Regions from separate parts of the Ligilactobacillus faecis genome, predicted to be linked through region 1. Evidence: predicted binding sites of a transcription regulator. Region 1 holds the regulator's gene; each other region holds the start of a gene.
The links. Region 1 encodes LexA, which represses DNA repair genes until DNA is damaged. Its sites were predicted from a motif close to CNAACANNTGTTNG; they were not measured.

Region 1 (6,738 bases):
TGATCACAGCATTATACCCTTTGGCTAGCGGAAGATTCTCATCAGTCAACTCTTCAGTGACTAATTTGACTGGGACAGCATTTTCTTTTGCCCATTTTTCAAAATAATTTTGTTCGTCTTGGCGTACGTTATATGCAATAAATTTCATAAAACTAAATTCTATAAGATGTGACTGACTAGAAAGCTTATAGATTTCCTTTCACAAATTTTATTGGCAGTTATCCTAAATACGATAAACTGCTTTAACTTAGTTTTTATACCTGATATCTTGTCACATTTTTGTTCCTTCTGGTGATATCAAAGCCAGATCTATTAGAATAGACCACTGATCTTATTTTAACAAAATTTTTTCACTGACCGTTAGTCTAAAATACTAAAGACCTTTTATTCAATTACGATCCCTTGCTCGCACAAATATTTGAGTTTTTGCTTACGCTTTAACTGTTTAAAAGCATACTCTTTTTGCAGTGCTGCGCGCTTAGTCGAAAAACATTCGTGGTAGATCAACTTAACAGGGCGTCGCGCTCGCGTATATTTAGCACCTTTACCTTGATTATGCACTTTGAGTCGCTTGGCAAGGTCAACAGTAAAACCACTGTATAAAGTTTGATCGCAACATTGCAAAACATAAAAATAGTAGCATTTAGTCTTTTTTTCCATATAGGACCTCTTTGATAAAAGGCAAGTACTCATCATTTTCATCATATACAGTGATCGGTGGCAAGAAACGCACACCTCCCGTACGCCCATCTTTTATTGCTTCGATCAAGACCATATTAGCTTCTCGACCAGCTTTAGGATAAACAAGTTGGATCTTTTTAGGCGCTAGGCGATGTTTTTTCATCAATTCTGTGATCTCAAATAAACGCTCTGGGCGATGGACAAAATATGTTTTACCACGTGTTTTTAAAAGACCACTTGTTACTTGGAGCGTCTCTTCTAAAGTTACTGTGATCTCATGGCGTGCGATGGCTAAATACTGGTTGGGGTTCTTTTTACTTTTAGGAAGATCAGAAAAATATGGCGGATTACAAGTCACTACGTCATAAGTATCTTTGTTCAAATATTTGAATGTATCATTTAGATCGATATTCAAAACAGCGACCTGATCTTCAAGCTGATTTAAATAGACACTGCGTTGAGCCATCTGAGCTAAGCGTTCTTGTAATTCGATCTCAATGATCTGAGCTTTAGTCTTAGCAGTCAAAAACAACCCCACTGCTCCATTACCCGCACAAAGATCCACGATCTTAGCTTGGCTCTTTAACGGTGGTGCAGCAAAATGTGCTAGTAAGACTGCATCCAGCGAGAATGAAAAAACACTTGGGCTTTGGATTATCTTGATATCATTTGCGTATAATTGATCGATCCGTTCATCTGCCGTCAGTGCAAAATCAGTCATATAGACACCTTCTTCGTCAAATTTAACTTCACTGGTCAAAAAGCAAAAACCAGTTTTACTTTCCAATGTATACTATGCTCAGTAGCTTGTCAAAAATCAACGTGCGCGTTTTGCAAACAATGCACGATGTAGTATAATATAGAGCATGTTAAATAGTAAGTTTGGCGCTTAATAACAGCACTCACTTACTTTTTTTAGATGAAAGGGGAAAGTCTTGTGTTTTATTCATTCATTCGTGCGCTAGTCCATGGTCTCGTCGTTTTGATCAACGGTAAGCCACGATACGTTGGTAAAGAAAACTTGCCCACAGGTAACTACATTTTAGTTGGGCCACACCGAACTTGGTTTGATCCCCTCTATTTTGCCTTAGCTGCTTCACCTAAAAAATTCAGTTTTATGGCTAAAGAGGAGCTCTTTAAAAATCCGATCTTGCGTTTTATTTTAAGACATGCCAACGCTTTTCCAGTAGATCGTAAAAATCCAGGACCTTCAGTGATCAAAACACCTGTCAAATTATTAAAGAAAAGTGATCTTTCTTTGATCATGTTTCCATCTGGAACACGACATTCACAAGAAATGAAAGGTGGCGTCGTTTTGATCGCTAAAATGACTGGGGTGCCGATCGTTCCAGCAGTTTACCAAGGTCCTTTGACTTTCAAAGCCTTATTTAGTCGAAAAAAAGCAACTGTCAGCTTTGGTAAACCATTTTACGTCGATCGCAAAATGAAGATCAATGATGAAAATCAAGCCAAAGTGATCGCTGAGATGGAAAAGGCTTTTCATGAACTTGATACAGCGCTCGATCCAAATTTCAAATATATCGATCCTAGCCAAAATAATAAGTGACTTGGCCTCGATCATTAAATAATGCAGTATTCAGCTTACTAAAAAAGCAGACTCTTAAAGGTCTGCTTTTTTAGTAAGCTTTCGCTTATTTCTTTGACATATTTGATCGCATGGAGGCCATCATCTGATGCAATTTCTTTTCTGAAGGTTTTTGACCCATTTGGATCATCATTGTTCGAAGCATTTGTTCATTGATCGGAGGATTTTTCTTCAAATAATCTTCCATGTATCTCCGAGCGGCAAAAAAGCCCCCAACAAAACCAAGGATCAGAGCTACGATCACGATCACTACCCAAATTCCTGTCGACATCATTGCACCCCCTTTATTAAGAATTCATTCAATATCTTATTCTACACAACTAGCCCTTAAAAATAAAGCCTGAGCGCGATTTTACTCAGTTATCACGCAAGCCCCGTTCACGTTGGATCTTTTTAACTTTTTCTGGCGTAACTTCTTTTCCATCTTTGTCATAGATTTGAAGCATTTCAACGTGGCTACGGAAGTTTTCACGAAACATCGCTAAATATGTTTTGCGCAATTCTTGTTGTTCTTTTGCCTCTTCGTCTGTTAAAGTTCCTTCTTTTTTCTTCTTGGCAAGTTCATTGATCCGATCGATCAATTCTTGTGGGATCGCACCCTTCTTTTGTTCTTCAACAGCTTCTAATTCTTTTTCTTCTTTTTCTGACATCATAATTCCTCTTTTCACAGCTGATATACAACTATATTTTAGCTCAAATCCCTTTAAAAGTCACCTATTCCCTCTACAAAAACAAACATCCGTTTGTCACAAATCAACTTCTATGCTATACTCTATTTATAAATATGCAACGAGGTGTTCAAAATGACAAAATCATCCGAGACAAGACAAATGAACATTTTGCGTTTCATCTATAATATGGTCGAAAGTAAAGGATATCCCCCAACGGTGCGTGAGATCGGGCGTGCAGTCTCACTTTCCTCAACTTCAACTGTCCACGGACACTTAGCTCGGCTGACAAAAAAAGGTTTGCTCAAACGCGATCCTACTAAGCCCCGTGCAATGGAAGTCACTCAAGCTGGTCTTGAAGCTTTAGGGATCGAAGAAGAGCACGATCAGATCCCGATCGTGGGCACTGTTACTGCCGGTGTTCCGATATTAACAGTCGAAGAGACAACAGATTACTTCCCACTTCCACCTAACTTAAAAGACGCAAGTGACCTTTTCATGCTCAATATCCGTGGTGAAAGTATGATCGATGCTGGGATATATGATGGTGACTTAGTTATCGTCAGAAAACAAGCTAGCGCTGATAATGGCGACATCGTGATCGCTATGACTGAAGACGATGAAGCAACATGTAAACGTTTTTTCAAAGAAGTCGATCATTTTCGGCTTCAACCAGAAAATGAGACGATGGAACCGATCATCTTACAACAAGTTACGATCTTAGGTAAAGTTATCGGTCTTTATCGGGATATGATCTGAGCCAAAAAATTATTATTAGTCTCCTAAAGATAAAATATCGCTTTTTATCTTTAGGAGATTTTTTGTTGTCTCACACAATTCGGTTGGGTACAATATAGTTAAGAAAACTATAATTTTGATCTCTGGAGAAAGTTAAAATGTAACCAGAGTCCACTTACTAAATTTTTTTGTAAAGGAGAAACTATCTTTCTTTCTGATCAGATGATCTTACATTGATATAGTCAAATAACTATGCATTCTATCCGTGACTTTCGCCTTCATTGGAAGCAGTACCTAGTACTTTTTTTGAGTGTCGACCTCTTTCTCGAACTACTTGTTGTCCCTTTGTTCAACAGTTTGACTTCCTTACTGCTCCATTTAGGCAAGATCCCCTATCTTTCGTACACTAATGCTTTCCAAGTCATCACGGCTCACCCTTTTGTCACCCTAAGTCTTTTTCTTGAGCTACTCTGCTTGATCGCTTGTGTATTCATCCAGTTTGCCTTTATCTTAAACGGAGTTGCTCGGATCGAAAAAAAACAATTTAGTTTCACTGCACTCTTTTATGATACCTTCTCACAATTTAAACATCTCGATCCATTGGGAATGATCTTTTTTACTTTCTATTTCTTACTGATCGTTCCATTTAGTGGTATATTTTTAAAAAGTCCACTGTTAAGTAAGGTCGTCGTCCCTGAATTTATTCTCGAATTTCTCTTCAAAAAACCGCTCTATGCAAGCTTGATCACGCTCTTTTATTTAATTGTTTTTATCATAAGTATCCGCCTGCTTTATGTTTTACCTGTCCTCCTTTTAAAAAAACAATCACTTAAAAAAGCTGTAGCAACGAGTTTTCAGTTGACTAAAGGACGTTTTGTCTTTTTTAGTTTAAAATTACTTAAGCTCTCCTTACTCGCCTTTAGTGGTAATTTTCTCTTACTTGGTGGCTTATACCTACTTCAAACTTGGTTTGATCAACGTTCAGCCTGGTTGGCACTAAGCGCAGGAAGCCTCAACGTCACTTTATTACAACTCGGAAGCTTTTTGATCACGATCTGGGTAAGTGTTACGCTCTTTCGGCTACTCTTACCACATGAATTTGAGCTCTCTGCATATAAGAGCACGAAAAGAAGTCGTCTAGAACGTTCAGCTCGTCTGCTAGTCTTTTTATTCAGCGGGCTCACTCTCTTAAGTAACGGATTTTATTTAGTAAATATCGGAAACATGCCTTTGATCATCTCACACCGTGGCGTTGATAATGAAAATGGTGTCCAAAATACATTGCCTGCTTTACGAAAAACAGCAAAATCAAAGCCAGATTATGTTGAGATCGATGTCCAAGAGACAAAAGACCAGCGCTTTGTCGTTATGCATGATGAAAATCTCAAAGAACTAACAGGACGCGATGTCAGTCCCCAAGAATTGACTCTAGCACAACTGACTGCTTTAACAGTACAAGAAAATGGATATACAGCTAAGATCCCTAGTTTGGATGAATATCTCAAAGCTGCTGCTCGTTATCATCAAAAACTTTTAGTCGAGATCAAGACGACTGCTCGTGATTCTAAACAAATGTTGCCTAATTTCTTTAAAGAATATGGACCTAAACTGCTCCAACAAAATGCGCAACTTCAATCATTAGATTATGCGGTTATTACAGCAGCTAAAAAATATACACCAAAATTAGCAACTTATTACATTTTACCTTACAATTTTATTTTTCCTCAAACACCTGCCAACGGATATACAATGGAAAAAACGACCCTTAACTCGACTTTTGTCACCCAAGCTAAACTCAGTTTGAAAAAAGTCTATTCTTGGACAGTCAATGATGAAGAGAGTTTTAAAGAAGCAGCGTTTTTAGACGTTGATGGAGTAATTACTGATAATGTCACTGAAGCTAAACAAGTTTACCAAGAACTCAAGACAAACAAGAGTTACGCCTCGCGGTTGCTTGACTACTTGATCTTCTTTCCAAATTAAATATTATATCATTCAAAGTTACTTTGAAGAGTCTTTATATATCAACGATTTGGGCTTTGGTGCGTGATCGTGATTGCATATTAGACTGACTCGCCAGGTATTTTCAGGTAAAATTTCTTCCTAGCAGAAGAATTCGGTCTACTAAAATAAAAAATTCCACACTCAAAATGAAGTGGTCCCCCTAAGCTAGATCCTTTTGGCCAACTTAGGGGGGCCACTTCAACTTTTATACTAAAAAAGCCTGATCTCTCAGACTTTCTCAGTTAAAGATCGAAGTCTTAAAACTATCAGTCAGAGAATGATATTCGACCATGATCGCCTTCTTTAGATTATCTACGTTGACAGCTCGCTTACCCGCACGCATCAATAACATATCAGCTGCACTTGCTTGGTCCATCAACGTCTGTAACTTAGCAAACGAATCGATCGTTTCTTGTTTCTTGTTGTACGTGATCGTGATCGCTCTTAAATTATCTTTTTTAGCGATCCGTTCATTGAACATCGCTTTTTTGAATTCAGCATAATTTGCATACTCTGTACCCCAGATCTGTTTAAAGATATAGGCATCACCAAAGACTTCGCCTTCAGCTTTAGCCTGATTTTTATATTGATTGGAGACGTATGGGATAAAGCCTTCTTCCCAACCACGATCTGCTAAGAGTTCAAAAGCTGTCTTTCTAAAGAGCAAGCCCCCAACACTGCCGTTATCATTTTGAAGCCCAGCATAGATCGGAGCGTACAATGGCACTGTCATATAGGCGTTCTTGCCATAACTTCCACCACTAAGACTGCGTGCAACTACGATGTTGTTATCGATCAGACTTTCCCAACTCGTCAGTTTGATACCTTCAGCATAAGTCAGACCACTATTAGTGATCTTATCTTGTTTAGCATTCGTATCATAAGTGATCTGCCGTAGATACTGGCGCCGATCGGCATTACTCATCGCTACGATCGCTTGGGCTTCCGCATAATCTAACAAATAGGTAACATCAAAGACGCCTTTCATATAGCGTTTGAGGTCGGCACTCGAAGTAAAATCACTAAAACTACTTGCTTGTG
Region 2 (6,738 bases), 420 kb from region 1:
TGCTTGAGAAATGCTCGACTTGACTTAAAGTGTGCTCAGTTTCAGCCTATATTTTCATGAAAAAAATATAGGCATTTTCACTGAGTGCCATAAAAAAACTGTGACTTAGTCGCCACAGTTCCAAACATTCGGTCGATCCAACTGTTTGAGAATATCTTTTTCAGCATTTTTCGTCGCTACTAATACATCGTTTGATGATAACATATCAAACGGGCGTCCGTCAATCGTTTCCACGACTAAACCTTGAACATGCGCCAAGATCTTTCCAGCTGCATAATCCCACGGATGTAAATGTGACAGATACCCCAGTGTCTTACCAGTCAAAACATGGATGAAGCCAAGCCCCGCACTACCATAGACACGGATCCCCAAACTTGCTTTGACAGCTTTTTTTACATGACAATAATCTTCTACGAGCATCCGACCGCTGATATCTAGCAGACCTTCACTCAAGGGGAGATCTTTTGGCGGAGCAAGTTTCTCATCATTACAGTAAACACCGCATTCTGGTCCGCCCCAATAAAGTTTATTAGCAGTGACATCTAAAATATAACCTAATTTTTCATGCCCATTTTCATAAACAGCTAACATACTTGCAAAGTGATCTCTTTGTTTGACATAGTTCATCGTTCCGTCAACTGGATCGATGACCCAGACTAGACCTGGATAAGTTGTTAAACCGTTGTCTTTATCGCCCTCTTCGCCTAAGATCTTTGAATCAGGAAAAGTTGTTTTGATCTGCTTTACAAAGTAAGCTTCGATCTCTTGATCAACGTTTGTCACTAAGTCGGTCCGGTCACTTTTTTGTTTGATCTCAAGTGGCTTTTGATCACTTGTCCGCAATTTTTGTTGGACAACAGTGAACCACTCAGTGATCGCTTCATTTAATTTTGTCCATTCTGTCATCTCAAATCAGACCTTTTAACTATATTTAATGTATTTCTTATTGCTTTCTTTAACATATTTTATCGCTTGATATAGGCTTAGACCACTTGCCCGTTTAAAGTCACGATCGAGTTGCTTTTGTGCCATGATCGCAGGTTCCATTTTCAAGAAACGCTCATATTTTGCTAAAAATTCATCGCGAGCGATCCCAGAAGTATAAACTTTTTCAACTGCTTCATAAAATTCACTAGCGATAATGATCTCTGCCGTTGACCATTCTGGCATCAATGGATATTCAAAATTTTCTGTTATCTTCATTACTGTATCCCCTAATTTTTTCGTAATCGTTCTAATTCCTCAACGACTTTTTGTTTAGTTGCTAAATATGTTTGTTTTTCTTCTTCTGATAAATTCAATTTAGCCATATGTTTGATCCCTTGCTTGGCGATCACAACTGGTTCACTAAGCGCGATCTTTTGCGTCGCAAATTCCACTTCGTGTGTCAGTGGTACTAAGATCGGGTGGTTGAAAAATAATGCTTTGATAACGCGTCGCAAACACCGAGTCGTCATCATCGTGTGCATCAAGCGTTCTTTTTCTTGATACGTCTTTTCGATCTCATCTAAGTTAGCTTGCCCAAATAAGCTCTTATCTTGTGCAACTAAGCTCAAAATGAGGTTACCTGCGATCTGAGCACGACTCCAAGTGATCAAAGAATCGCTTGTCGTTCCAATGACGTTTGCATAGATCGGATCACTCCCAAGATCTAATTGTCGTCCAAGTAGCAACGCCACTACTTCAGATAACGGCATCGTACCCAAACCAAAAACATCACTTGCAGGCAGACCAGAAAAACGTAACGCTGAATAGACCCACAAATGATCATCAGGAGTCACAAAACAGATCTTGCCTTTAAATCCATTTGCCATCGCTTGATTGATGATCAATTGCGTCCACTTTCTTTGGGTATTTTTTTCATTTTCTTTAACAAATTCGATCGGTGCAGGTCCGATCAATAAAAGCTCTAATTTATCCCATTTTGGATGCATCGTTGCTTCTAAAGTAAAATTATCAGCTAACTCTGCGTTGGCCAATAATGTCTGCATCTGTTCTGAAATGTGATCAGAAATTTGAAATAAATATCCATGTAGTTGATCGTCGTGTAAAATACAGGAGTTTAAAAACAAGGTCAATTCATCACTTATACCACACACCATCAAATTATTCTCCACTATGATCCCTCCGTTATCGTTGACCGAGCTTAACAAAGAACATAAGTATAACTTTTTAGCGCCAAAAATGCAAACATATTTTCGAAGACCATTAGATCATAGGCTTATTATAGCATAAACTTGTTCTACGTCCGTTTACTTTTTCCGCATTAAAAATCGCTAAATTCTTTTTCGTCCAAAACTATAAAAATGTGCTAAGATGGAGAAGAAAGTACAAATGAAGGGATGATAATATTGCTTACGATGCATGATATTATCCGCGAAGATCATCCAACTTTGCGGGCACGAGCAGAAAAATTCGAATTTCCATTGACTGCAGAAGAAAAAGAAACAGCACAAAAGATGATGGAATTTCTTGAAAATAGTCAAGATGAAAAGATCGCTGAAAAATATAATCTCCGCGCTGGCGTTGGTTTAGCGGCTCCACAGATCAACGTTTCTAAACGAATGACTGCCGTCCTTGTTCCAGGTGAAGAAGGTGCCGAACCGATCTTTAAAGAGATCTTGATCAACCCAACGATCTTGAGCGAATCAGTTCAAATGGCTGCACTCTCTGAAGGCGAAGGCTGCCTTTCCGTTGACCGTGATGTGCCTGGTTATGTACCTCGTCACGCTCGCATCAAACTTCGCTGGTACGATCTCGATGGGAATGAACATATCAAACGTTTACGCGATTACCCTGCGATCGTTGTGCAACATGAGATCGATCACTTGAATGGTATCCTTTTCTTCGATCATATCAATGAAAAAGAACCTTTTGCTACGACTGAAGGAATGATCTTACTTTAGTCAAAGATAGATCCACTAAAATCTTCTAAAAGAAGACTTTAGTGGATCTATCTTTATTTTCCATCTAATTGACTGACATCGCGAATGTAACTTGCAGTCGCACGATTGATCACATAAGCAAGATCTATGTGTAACGTTTTTTCTTTTAACCACAGATCAGAGATCACAAAAACTTGTTCACTGTACTCTGAGGTCAAGTGCTCTTCTTTGGCAAAGAGCTTTAGCTGGAGCGTTAATGCTTGCCGAAGAGCATTTAGATCCAAGTTATCTGGTCGTTGTAAGTATCCTTGGTATTCAAAAGCTAAAACTCCTTTTCCCCAAATATCTGCGATCGGTCTAGGCGAACTGAGCTCCAACGGTTGCTTTAAAACTAAAGGCAAACACTTTTTTACGGCTTTCTCTGTTAGCTTTTGACTATCAGCTTGTAAGATCGTCAAAGCTTTTTTTTGACGCCAAATATGACCAAACATGAGCGCTCCTCCGATCAAAATAGCGCCAATCAAGATATATACTATCTCCAAAATCTCACCTACTTAAAGTTCAACTACTCTTAATTATGGCACAGACTTTAAATTTTTCCAAAAACAAACATTTTAAGCGCCATCTAGACGCGTTCCAAGCTCTCTTTATATACTTAACTTCCAAACTATGGTAAAATAGACTTAATTATTGTGCAAACAATCCTTGTTCGGAAGTTTATTTTTTGCTGAAATGTACTTTCAAGTGCAAATTATTAAAAATCTATATTTAAGGAGGATCATTAATGATCTTTAAAGTTTATTATCAACCATCTAAAAAAATCAATCCTCGACGTGAAAACACGTTATCACTATATTTAGAAGCAGACTCAGAACCAGAAGCAAGAATCTTAGTTGAATCAAATACAGAATACAATGTAGAATTTATCGAAAAACTTGATGACGCAGCTTTAGCTTATGAAAAAGAGAGTCCAGCTTTTAAATTGACGGAGTTCTAAAAAATGAAGAAGCTAAACGTCAAAAATAACGAGACTGCCGTTTTTGCACTCGGTGGTCTAGGTGAGATTGGGAAAAATACTTATGGTATCCAATTTCAAGACGAGATCATCGTTGTTGACGCTGGAATCAAATTCCCCGAAGATGATCTCCTTGGTATTGATTACGTCATTCCTGACTATCAATACTTAGTTGCAAATCAGCAAAAAATCAAAGCTTTAGTAATTACCCACGGACATGAAGATCATATCGGCGGGATCCCTTACCTCTTAAAACAAGTCAATGTACCGATCTATGCTGGACCTTTAGCTTTGGCATTGATCAAAAGCAAACTTGAAGAGCATGGGCTTTTGAACTCGACTGAGTTACATGAGATCAACGAAGATACCGTCTTACGTTTTCGCAAGACAAGCGTTTCTTTCTTTCGTACGACGCACTCGATCCCTGATACTTTAGGGGTCGCTGTTAAAACTCCTTCAGGTACGATCGTATGTACTGGTGATTATAAATTCGACTTGACTCCGATCACCAATCAGCCCCCTAACCTCCAAAAGATGGCTCGGCTAGGTGAGGAAGGCGTTTTATGTCTACTCTCTGATAGCACGAATGCTGAAGTTCCAAACTTCACTAAATCAGAACGTTGGGTCGGTAAATCGATCAAGCGGATCTTTGAACAAGTCGAAGGACGGATCATCTTTGCAACTTTTGCTTCCAACATCTCTCGTGTTCAACAAGCAGCAGCAGCAGCAATCGCTAAAGGTCGCAAGATCGCTGTCTTTGGGCGAAGCATGGAAGCAGCGATCGTCAACGGGCGAGAACTTGGTTATCTTGACATTCCTGACGATTCACTCGTTGATGCTCGTGAGATCAATAGCCTACCGGCAAATAAAGTAATGATCTTATGTACGGGGTCTCAAGGAGAACCGATGGCTGCTTTGAGTCGGATCGCTAACGGAACTCACCGTCAAGTTGCGATCCAACCTGGAGATACAGTTGTCTTTTCAAGTTCACCGATCCCTGGTAATACTTTAAGTGTCAATAAAGTCATCAATGAACTTGAAGAAGCTGGAGCAACAGTGATCCACGGTAAAGTCAATAATATTCACGCCTCTGGCCACGGTGGTCAAGAAGAACAAAAACTGATGTTGCGTTTACTCAAGCCCAAGTTCTTCATGCCAGTCCACGGTGAATATCGCATGCTAAAGATCCATACTGAATTAGCTGAAAAATGCGATGTACCTGTTGAAAATTCTTTTATCTTAGAAAATGGCGATGTCTTAGCTTTGACTAAAGATTCGGCTCGTTATGCCGGTCATTTCAATGCCGAAGATGTTTATGTCGATGGTTCTGGGATCGGAGATATCGGTAATGTCGTCTTACGTGATCGTCGCATTTTATCTGAAGAAGGACTAGTCGTTGTCGTTGCCACGATCGATATGCAAAGACGTGAGATCTTAGCAGGTCCTGACTTACTTTCACGCGGTTTCATCTATATGCGCGAATCAGGCGAACTGATCAAACAAGGACGACGTCGTGTCTACCGAACGATCAAACAAACGTTGAAAAATGAAAAGGTGACTGAAGCGATGCTACGGGAAAATATCATTGCTGAACTCCAAACATTCTTGTTCGAGCAGACCGAACGGCATCCGATGATCTTACCAATGTTTGTCACAGTTTAAGATTTATCTTTTAAGGAAAACAAGCTAAATAAGTTTGTTTTCCTTTTTTAATGCGTACGTTATCTTGTCGCTCACCTAAATATTAGCTATAATTATTTAGTAGCGCCTTTTTTGCGCTGAGACTATCTTTAAAGAAAGGAATTATATGCTAAAGCTCTAGGACCTCTGGCATATTTGGATAGCAGATTGAGATCTTTCTTTATTATTATCAATCCACAAGCAAACGATGCAAAAGCTACAAAAGTCTGGGAAAAAGTACGTCCAATTTTAGATTCACGTCAGATCGATTACGCTTTTCGTTTGACTGATCATCCTGGCCATGCAACGCAACATGTTCGCTTATTTTTCAATAAACTAACAACTACTGAAGCTAAAAAATATATTACCCTTGTGATCGGTGGCGATGGAACTTTAAATGAAGTTTTGAATGCTTTGAAAAAAGAAGTTTCACCTGAGATCCCCCTGGCTTTTCTCCCTGCTGGCAAAAATAATAACTTTGCTAAAGGGATCGGATTAGCTGAGGACCCATTGATCGCATTAGAACAGATCTTAGCTACGACTGATCCAGTTTACTACGATATCGGTGAATACCAAGAAACGACCCATAGTGAACAAGGGTATTTTTTGAATGATTTTGGGATCGGGCTTGATGCTTATATGCTCAGTCTAAATAAAAGTCAAACTAAATATCCGCGTCTAAGAAAAATTTTGACAAAGCTCCATTTGCACTTTCTTGTTTATCTCTTAAATGTCGTAACCGCCTTTTTAAATCAAGAAGCTTTTGCTCTTACTTTACGCATCGGTGAGAAGTACCACTTTTTTAAACATGCACGCTTAGTCAATATCGCTAATCATCCTTATTTTGAAAAAGGAGTCGTGCTCTCACCTAAAGCTGACGTTTCAGATCATAAACTTGATCTGATCATTGCAGATAATCTAGGCTTTTTTAGGTCTGTGCTCCTTGGTTTGGCGATCTATTTCAAAAAACAACTCAAGCTCCCTTACCTTCACCACTATAAAGATCAACAGATCCATTTGATCATCAATTCACTTGAATTTGGTCAGATCGATGGTGAAGATATGGGGAGTAAATATTACAACATTTTCTTCAGTTCAACGCAATATCCTTTTTGGATCAAGTTAAATTAAAAGGATCCGCCTGAAAAAACAGGTGGA
Region 3 (6,738 bases), 240 kb from region 1:
CTTTGGGGCTGGAGCAGTTCGAGCCAAAACAGATATTTCTTTGATCATTCACTTGGAAAATTGGGAAAAAGACAAGCAATTCGATCGCTTAGGCAACGGTGAACAAAAAGAGCTGATCTTTGATGTTGAGATACCTAAGATCTCGATCCCTGTTAAGGTCGGACGCAATATGGCGATCATCATTGAAGCGGCTGCGATGAATTATCGTGCTAAAACAATGGGATATGATGCCACAAAAGCTTTTGAACGTAATTTGAATGCTTTGATCGATGAAAACTCGAAACAAAAGAAGTAGAGGAAAGAGACAGTGAGTGAGATTTTAGGGGTGATCGATCCGATCGCCGTTCGATTTTTAGGAATAAAAGTTCATTGGTATGGAGTCATCATTGGGCTAGCGATCATGTTGGCGCTTTATCTAGCAGTGAGTGAGGGAAAGCGCCAAGGGCTTAGACCAGATGATTTCTATGACTATCTTCTTTATGCTTTGCCGATCGCTTTGATCTGTGCTCGGATCTATTACGTTATTTTTCAATGGGATTATTACAAGAAGTTTCCAGCTGAGATCTATCGCATTTGGGATGGAGGGATCGCGATCTATGGTGGCCTTTTAGGTGCTTTGCTTGTTTTAGTGATCTTTTGTAAAAAGCGTCAGCTCTCACCGTGGCTCTTTTTAGATGTGATCGCTCCAACCGTGATCTTAGCACAAGGGATCGGACGTTGGGGAAATTTTATCAACCAAGAAGCCCATGGTGAAGCAGTTAGTCGGATTTTCTTAGTCCAGATGCATTTACCCAACTTTATTATCGAACAGATGAATATCGGAGGCACATATTATCAACCGACCTTTTTATACGAATCTGTTTGGGATATTTTAGGTTTTTTAGTTTTGATCTTATTACGACATCGAAAAAAACTTTTTAAACAAGGTGAGATCTTTTTGACATATGTTGCTTGGTATTCTTTTGGACGTTTCTTTATCGAAGGGATGCGGACAGATAGTCTGATGCTTTTGGGCTTAAGAGTTTCGCAATGGCTCTCAGTCATATTGTTTATTGGAGCGCTTAGTACGATCATTTATCGTCGCTTAAATAACAAGCATCTCCCATGGTACTTAGTGGTACAAAAGGAAGATGATCAGGCATAGCTATTTAGAAGATGATTATTGCCGCTCTGATCTCAGATCTTATCTATGATTGGATAAAAGACCGGCACTAGATGAAAAATGCCACACTTGAAAAAGATCAAGTTGTGGCATTTTTCATTTTAGTAGGCCAAATTCTTCTGCTAGGAAGAAATTTTACCTGAAAATACTCGGCAAGTCAGTCAAATATACAGTCACAATTACACACTGAAGTCAAAATCATTGATAGATAAAGGATTTTTTAAGTGTCTTCGAATAGCGCAGTATTTTTTATTAAAAATAAATAGAAATCTGATATCATATTAAGAGAGAAAAATCTTGATATATAGTATACTGTACTTGATAGAGATAATTGAGGTGATATTAATGAGTTGGAAAGATACTTATAAGATCTGGAATGAACAAACAGAGCTTGATGCAGATGTTCGTGCTGATCTTGATCGTTTAGTTACTGATCAAACACAGCTTGAGGACGCTTTTTATGCTCCTCTTGAATTTGGAACGGCTGGAATGCGTGGAGTGATCGGCGCTGGGATCAACCGAATGAACATTTATACAGTTCGGCAAGCGACTGAAGGTCTAGCACGTTTGATGGATACTTTAGATGAAAAAACACGTTTACGTGGGGTAGCGATCAGTTATGATTCACGTCATAAGTCACAAGAGTTTGCTTTTGAAGCTGCGAAAGTTTTAGGTGCACACGGGATCCCAACTTTTGTATTTGAAAGTTTACGTCCAACGCCTGAGCTTTCCTTTGCAGTGCGTCATTTACACACTTATGCTGGGATCATGATCACAGCTAGCCATAATCCAAAACAATATAATGGCTATAAGATCTATGGTGAAGATGGGGCTCAGATGCCACCAAAAGAGTCAGATTTGATCACAGGTTACATTCGAGAAGTAACAGATCTTTTTGATGTTGCAGTTGAAACTAAAGAACACTTGATCGAAGCAGGACTTTTGAAGATCATCGGTTCTGAAGTTGATCAGGCCTACTTAGAAAATGCTAAAGAAGTTACGATCGATCGTGAATTGGTAGCTGAAGAAGGTAAGACGATGAAGCTCATCTTCACACCACTTCATGGGACTGGTGGGATGTTAGGTGAAAAAGCTTTGCGTCAAGCCGGCTTCGAAGATTTTACTTTAGTGCCAGAACAGGCGTTACCTGATCCTGATTTTTCAACAGTTGAGCATCCAAACCCAGAATTTACAGAAGCTTTTGATCTAGCCATTAAATTAGGTAAGGCTGAAAAAGCCGACCTATTAGTTGCGGTAGACCCAGATGCTGACCGTTTAGGTGCTGCTGTTCGTCAACCAGACGGTGAATATAAACTTTTAACGGGTAATCAGATCGCTGCTGTTATGTTGAATTACATTTTGACAGCACGCAAGAAAGCTGGTACTTTGCCTGCTAATGCTGCTGTTGTCAAATCGATCGTTTCGAGTGAATTTGCTACTAAAGTTGCAGAAGATTTTGGAGCAAGTGCGATCAATGTTTTGACAGGCTTCAAGTTTATTGCTGAACAGATCCAACACTTTGAAGAAACAAATGAACATACCTTTATGTTAGGTTTTGAAGAAAGTTATGGTTACTTAGTGCGTCCGTTCGTACGTGACAAAGATGCGATCCAATCATTAGTTTTACTAGCCGAAGTTGCTGCTTTCTACAAGAAACAAGGTAAGAACTTATATGATGGCCTGCAAGAGCTCTTTGAAAAGTATGGCTATTTTGCTGAAAAGACGATCGCTTTGACTTTTGATGGGGTCGAAGGTGCACAAGAGATCAAGAATCTGATGGTCAAATTCAGAGAAGATGCTCCAGCTGATTTTGCAGGACAAAAGGTCGTTGCTGTAGAAGATTATGCGTCATCAGAACGAAAAGTTACTGACGGACAAGTTGAAGAGATCAAACTGCCAAAATCAAATGTTTTGAAGTATATTTTAGCTGATGGAACATGGATCGCAGTTCGACCTTCAGGGACTGAACCAAAAATCAAGTTCTATATTGGAACTCAAGGCAAGACTTTAGCCGAAGCTAATGAAAAATGTCAAAGCTTTGAAGAGGCGATCAATGCCTTTATCAAAGGCTAATATCTAAACTATAAAAAGGATCTCTGTTTCAATTTGAAATGGAGGTCTTTTTTTTGCGAAAATATGTTCTTTTTTTGGGTGCAAAAATACGTTTGGTGTAGTATGATAGATAGAGCGAAATAAGTTTTTACACAAGGGGGTATAGATCAGATGATCGAACGTCAAGCTGATAAGGAGTTCAAATTAGTTTCAAAATATGAACCAACTGGAGATCAACCTACTGCGATCGCAAGTTTAGTTGATGGGATAAAAGCAGGAAAAAAAGAACAGATCTTACTTGGAGCGACTGGGACGGGGAAAACCTTTACCATCTCAAATGTGATCGCAAAAGTTAATAAACCGACGCTCGTTTTAGCTCATAATAAGACGCTTGCCGGTCAGCTCTATGGGGAATTCAAAGAATTCTTCCCAGAAAATGCAGTTGAGTATTTTGTTAGTTACTATGATTACTACCAACCAGAAGCTTACGTCCCCTCAAGTGATACGTACATTGAAAAAGATTCAAGTATAAATGACGAGATCGATAAATTGCGCCACTCAGCTACTAGTTCGTTGCTCGAACGAAATGATGTGATCGTAGTTGCTTCGGTCTCGTCGATCTTTGGTTTAGGTGATCCAAATGAATATCGCGATCAAGCTCTTTCTTTGCGTGTTGGGCAAGAACTTGAACGCGACAAATTATTACAACAATTGATCGAAGTTCAATTCGAACGAAATGATATCGATTTTCAACGGGGGCGTTTTCGTGTCCGAGGCGATGTAGTCGAGATCTTTCCAGCTTCACGAGATGAACAAGCATTGCGTATTGAATTTTTTGGCGACGAGATCGATCGGATCCGTGAAGTTGATCCTTTGACAGGCGAGATCTTAGGAGATCGCAGTCATGTTGTGATCTTCCCAGCGACCCACTTTTTAACGAGTGGTGAAAGGTTAGAAAGTTCGATCCAAAGTATTGAAGCTGAACTCAAAGAACGCTTAGAGGTTTTACGTGAAGAAGGTAAACTTTTAGAAGCTCAGCGACTTGAACAACGTACAACTTATGATATCGAGATGTTGCGTGAGATGGGATATTGTTCAGGGATCGAAAATTACTCTCGCCATATGGATGGACGCAAGCCAGGGCAAGCACCGTATACGCTACTTGATTTTTTCCCAGATGATTTTTTGATCGTTGTCGACGAATCACACGTGACGATGCCTCAAGTACGCGGGATGTATAATGGTGACCGCTCGCGCAAGCAAATGTTGGTCGATCATGGTTTCCGTTTGCCAAGTGCCTTAGATAATCGGCCGTTAAAATTAGCTGAATTTGAAGACCATGTCGATCAGATCGTCTATATGTCAGCTACTCCTGGTGAATATGAAAAAGAGCATACTGATGAAGTTGTGCAACAGATCATTCGTCCAACAGGGCTTTTAGATCCAGACGTTGAAGTTCGCCCGATCATGGGGCAAATGGACGATCTTGTTTGCGAGATCGAAAAACGAGTCAAACGAGATGAGCGTGTTTTTGTAACAACTTTGACCAAAAAGATGGCTGAAGACCTAACTGACTATTTCAAGGAAATGAGTATCAAAGTCAAATATCTACATTCGGATATCAAGACACTTGAACGAACAGAGATCGTTCGTGACTTACGTTTAGGTAAATTTGACGTCTTAGTTGGGATCAACTTATTGCGTGAAGGGATCGATGTGCCAGAAGTTTCCCTTGTTGCGATCTTAGATGCTGATAAAGAAGGATTTTTACGCAATGAACGCTCCTTGATCCAAACGATCGGGCGGGCAGCACGTAACGAAAATGGACATGTGATCATGTATGCTGATAAGGTGACAGATTCGATGCAAGCTGCGATAGATGAAACAAAGCGGCGGCGAACGCTCCAAATGCAATACAATGAGGAGCACCATATCAAACCAAAAACAGTCAAAAAAGCGATCCGTGATGTGATCACGATCACAGCTAAACCAGAAGAGCACCTAAAAGATCTTGATCGAGAGATCGCTTTTGATGAATTAGATAAGAAAGAACAGTTAGAGATGATCGCACGTTTAGAAGAACAAATGCGGACCGCGGCTAAAAACTTAGAATTTGAAGATGCAGCTGCATTGCGGGATACTGTTTTAGAGTTAAAAACACAGATCGGACAGTAATAGAGGGGGAATTATTGTGGCTAAAAATAAGATCACGATCCGAGGAGCACGTGAACATAACTTAAAGGATATCAATGTTGAGATCCCAAAAGATAAATTAGTCGTGATCACGGGTCTTTCAGGTTCAGGTAAAAGTTCTTTAGCGTTTGATACGCTCTATGCTGAAGGACAAAGACGTTATGTTGAAAGTCTGTCATCTTATGCTAGGCAATTTTTAGGACAGATGGATAAACCAGACGTCGATTCGATCGACGGTCTTTCGCCAGCGATCTCGATCGATCAAAAAACAACTTCAAAAAATCCACGTTCGACTGTTGGAACAGTAACTGAGATCAATGATTACTTGCGTTTGCTGTGGGCACGGGTAGGCACGCCGATCTGCCCCAATGATGGAAATGTGATCACAAGTCAATCAGTTGAACAAATGGTCGATCGGGTCTTAAGTTTGCCAGAACGGACGAAAGTACAGATCTTAGCTCCGATCGTGCGTGGCAAAAAAGGACAACATAAAAAACTTTTAGAAAAGATCAAACGTGAAGGTTTTGTGCGTGTGCTCATTGATGGTGAGATGCATGATATCGAAGAAAACATCGAGCTAGATAAAAATCAAAAGCATGATCTGGCTGTTGTTGTTGATCGGATCGCATTGCGTTCTGGGATCAGGTCACGGTTATTTGACTCATTTGAAGCGGCTTTACGTTTAGCTGATGGCTATGCAACAGCTGATATCATCGGAGGTGAAACGCTACAATTCTCTGAGAATTTTGCTTGCCCGTACTGTGGATTTACGATCGGTGAATTAGAACCACGTTTGTTTTCTTTTAATGCTCCTTTTGGGGCTTGTCCAGATTGTGATGGCCTGGGTGTCAAATTGGAAGTCGACGTTGATCTAATTGTGCCAGATCGCACTAAAACGTTGAATGAAGGCGCAATGGAGCCTTGGAATCCGATCAGTTCAAAATATTATCCGACTCTTTTAAAGCAAGCTTGTGACGCCTTTGGGATCGATATGGATACGCCTTTTGAAGATCTTTCAAAAGAACAACAACAGTTAGTTTTATATGGGGCAGGTGAGCAAACATTTCATTTTACCTATGAAAATGACTTTGGTGGGATCCGTGATATCGATACGACCTTTGAAGGGATCATTCCTAATATCGAGCGCCGTTATCGGGAAACAAATAGTGATTTTACCCGTGATGTGATGCGAAAATATATGACAAGTCTGAAATGTAATACTTGTCATGGTTATCGTTTAAACCAAAAAGCCTTAGCTGTCAAGATCGCAGGTAGACATATCGGAGAAGTTTCTGAATTGCCGATCGCTGAAGAATTAGCCTTTTTTAAAG

Region 2: a site for LexA is predicted at 2,188-2,201, ahead of QFX10_RS10335 (lactate dehydrogenase). Genes of this name have one in related genera too.
Region 3: a site for LexA is predicted at 3,317-3,330, ahead of uvrB (excinuclease ABC subunit UvrB). Genes of this name have one in related genera too.

What each region holds. Positions count from the first base shown of each region.
Region 1 is NZ_CP123639.1:1,844,342-1,851,079, reverse strand. Features, by position in the region: gene QFX10_RS08460 (D-2-hydroxyacid dehydrogenase) at 1-148, opposite strand, end outside; gene QFX10_RS08455 (GIY-YIG nuclease family protein) at 385-660, opposite strand; gene QFX10_RS08450 (tRNA1(Val) (adenine(37)-N6)-methyltransferase) at 644-1,402, opposite strand; gene QFX10_RS08445 (lysophospholipid acyltransferase family protein) at 1,619-2,248, shown strand; gene QFX10_RS08440 (YneF family protein) at 2,334-2,558, opposite strand; gene QFX10_RS08435 (DUF896 domain-containing protein) at 2,644-2,937, opposite strand; gene lexA (transcriptional repressor LexA) at 3,091-3,714, shown strand; gene QFX10_RS08425 (glycerophosphoryl diester phosphodiesterase membrane domain-containing protein) at 3,946-5,676, shown strand; gene QFX10_RS08420 (G5 domain-containing protein) at 5,936-6,738, opposite strand, start outside.
Region 2 is NZ_CP123639.1:2,261,535-2,268,272, forward strand. Features, by position in the region: gene QFX10_RS10325 (inositol monophosphatase family protein) at 106-906, opposite strand; gene QFX10_RS10330 (UPF0223 family protein) at 922-1,203, opposite strand; gene QFX10_RS10335 (lactate dehydrogenase) at 1,215-2,117, opposite strand; gene def (peptide deformylase) at 2,352-2,906, shown strand; gene QFX10_RS10345 (hypothetical protein) at 2,960-3,427, opposite strand; gene QFX10_RS10350 (DNA-directed RNA polymerase subunit epsilon) at 3,670-3,882, shown strand; gene rnjA (ribonuclease J1) at 3,886-5,562, shown strand; gene QFX10_RS10360 (diacylglycerol/lipid kinase family protein) at 5,737-6,711, shown strand.
Region 3 is NZ_CP123639.1:1,605,410-1,612,147, forward strand. Features, by position in the region: gene hprK (HPr(Ser) kinase/phosphatase) at 1-295, shown strand, start outside; gene lgt (prolipoprotein diacylglyceryl transferase) at 308-1,144, shown strand; gene QFX10_RS07330 (phospho-sugar mutase) at 1,508-3,235, shown strand; gene uvrB (excinuclease ABC subunit UvrB) at 3,386-5,389, shown strand; gene uvrA (excinuclease ABC subunit UvrA) at 5,406-6,738, shown strand, end outside.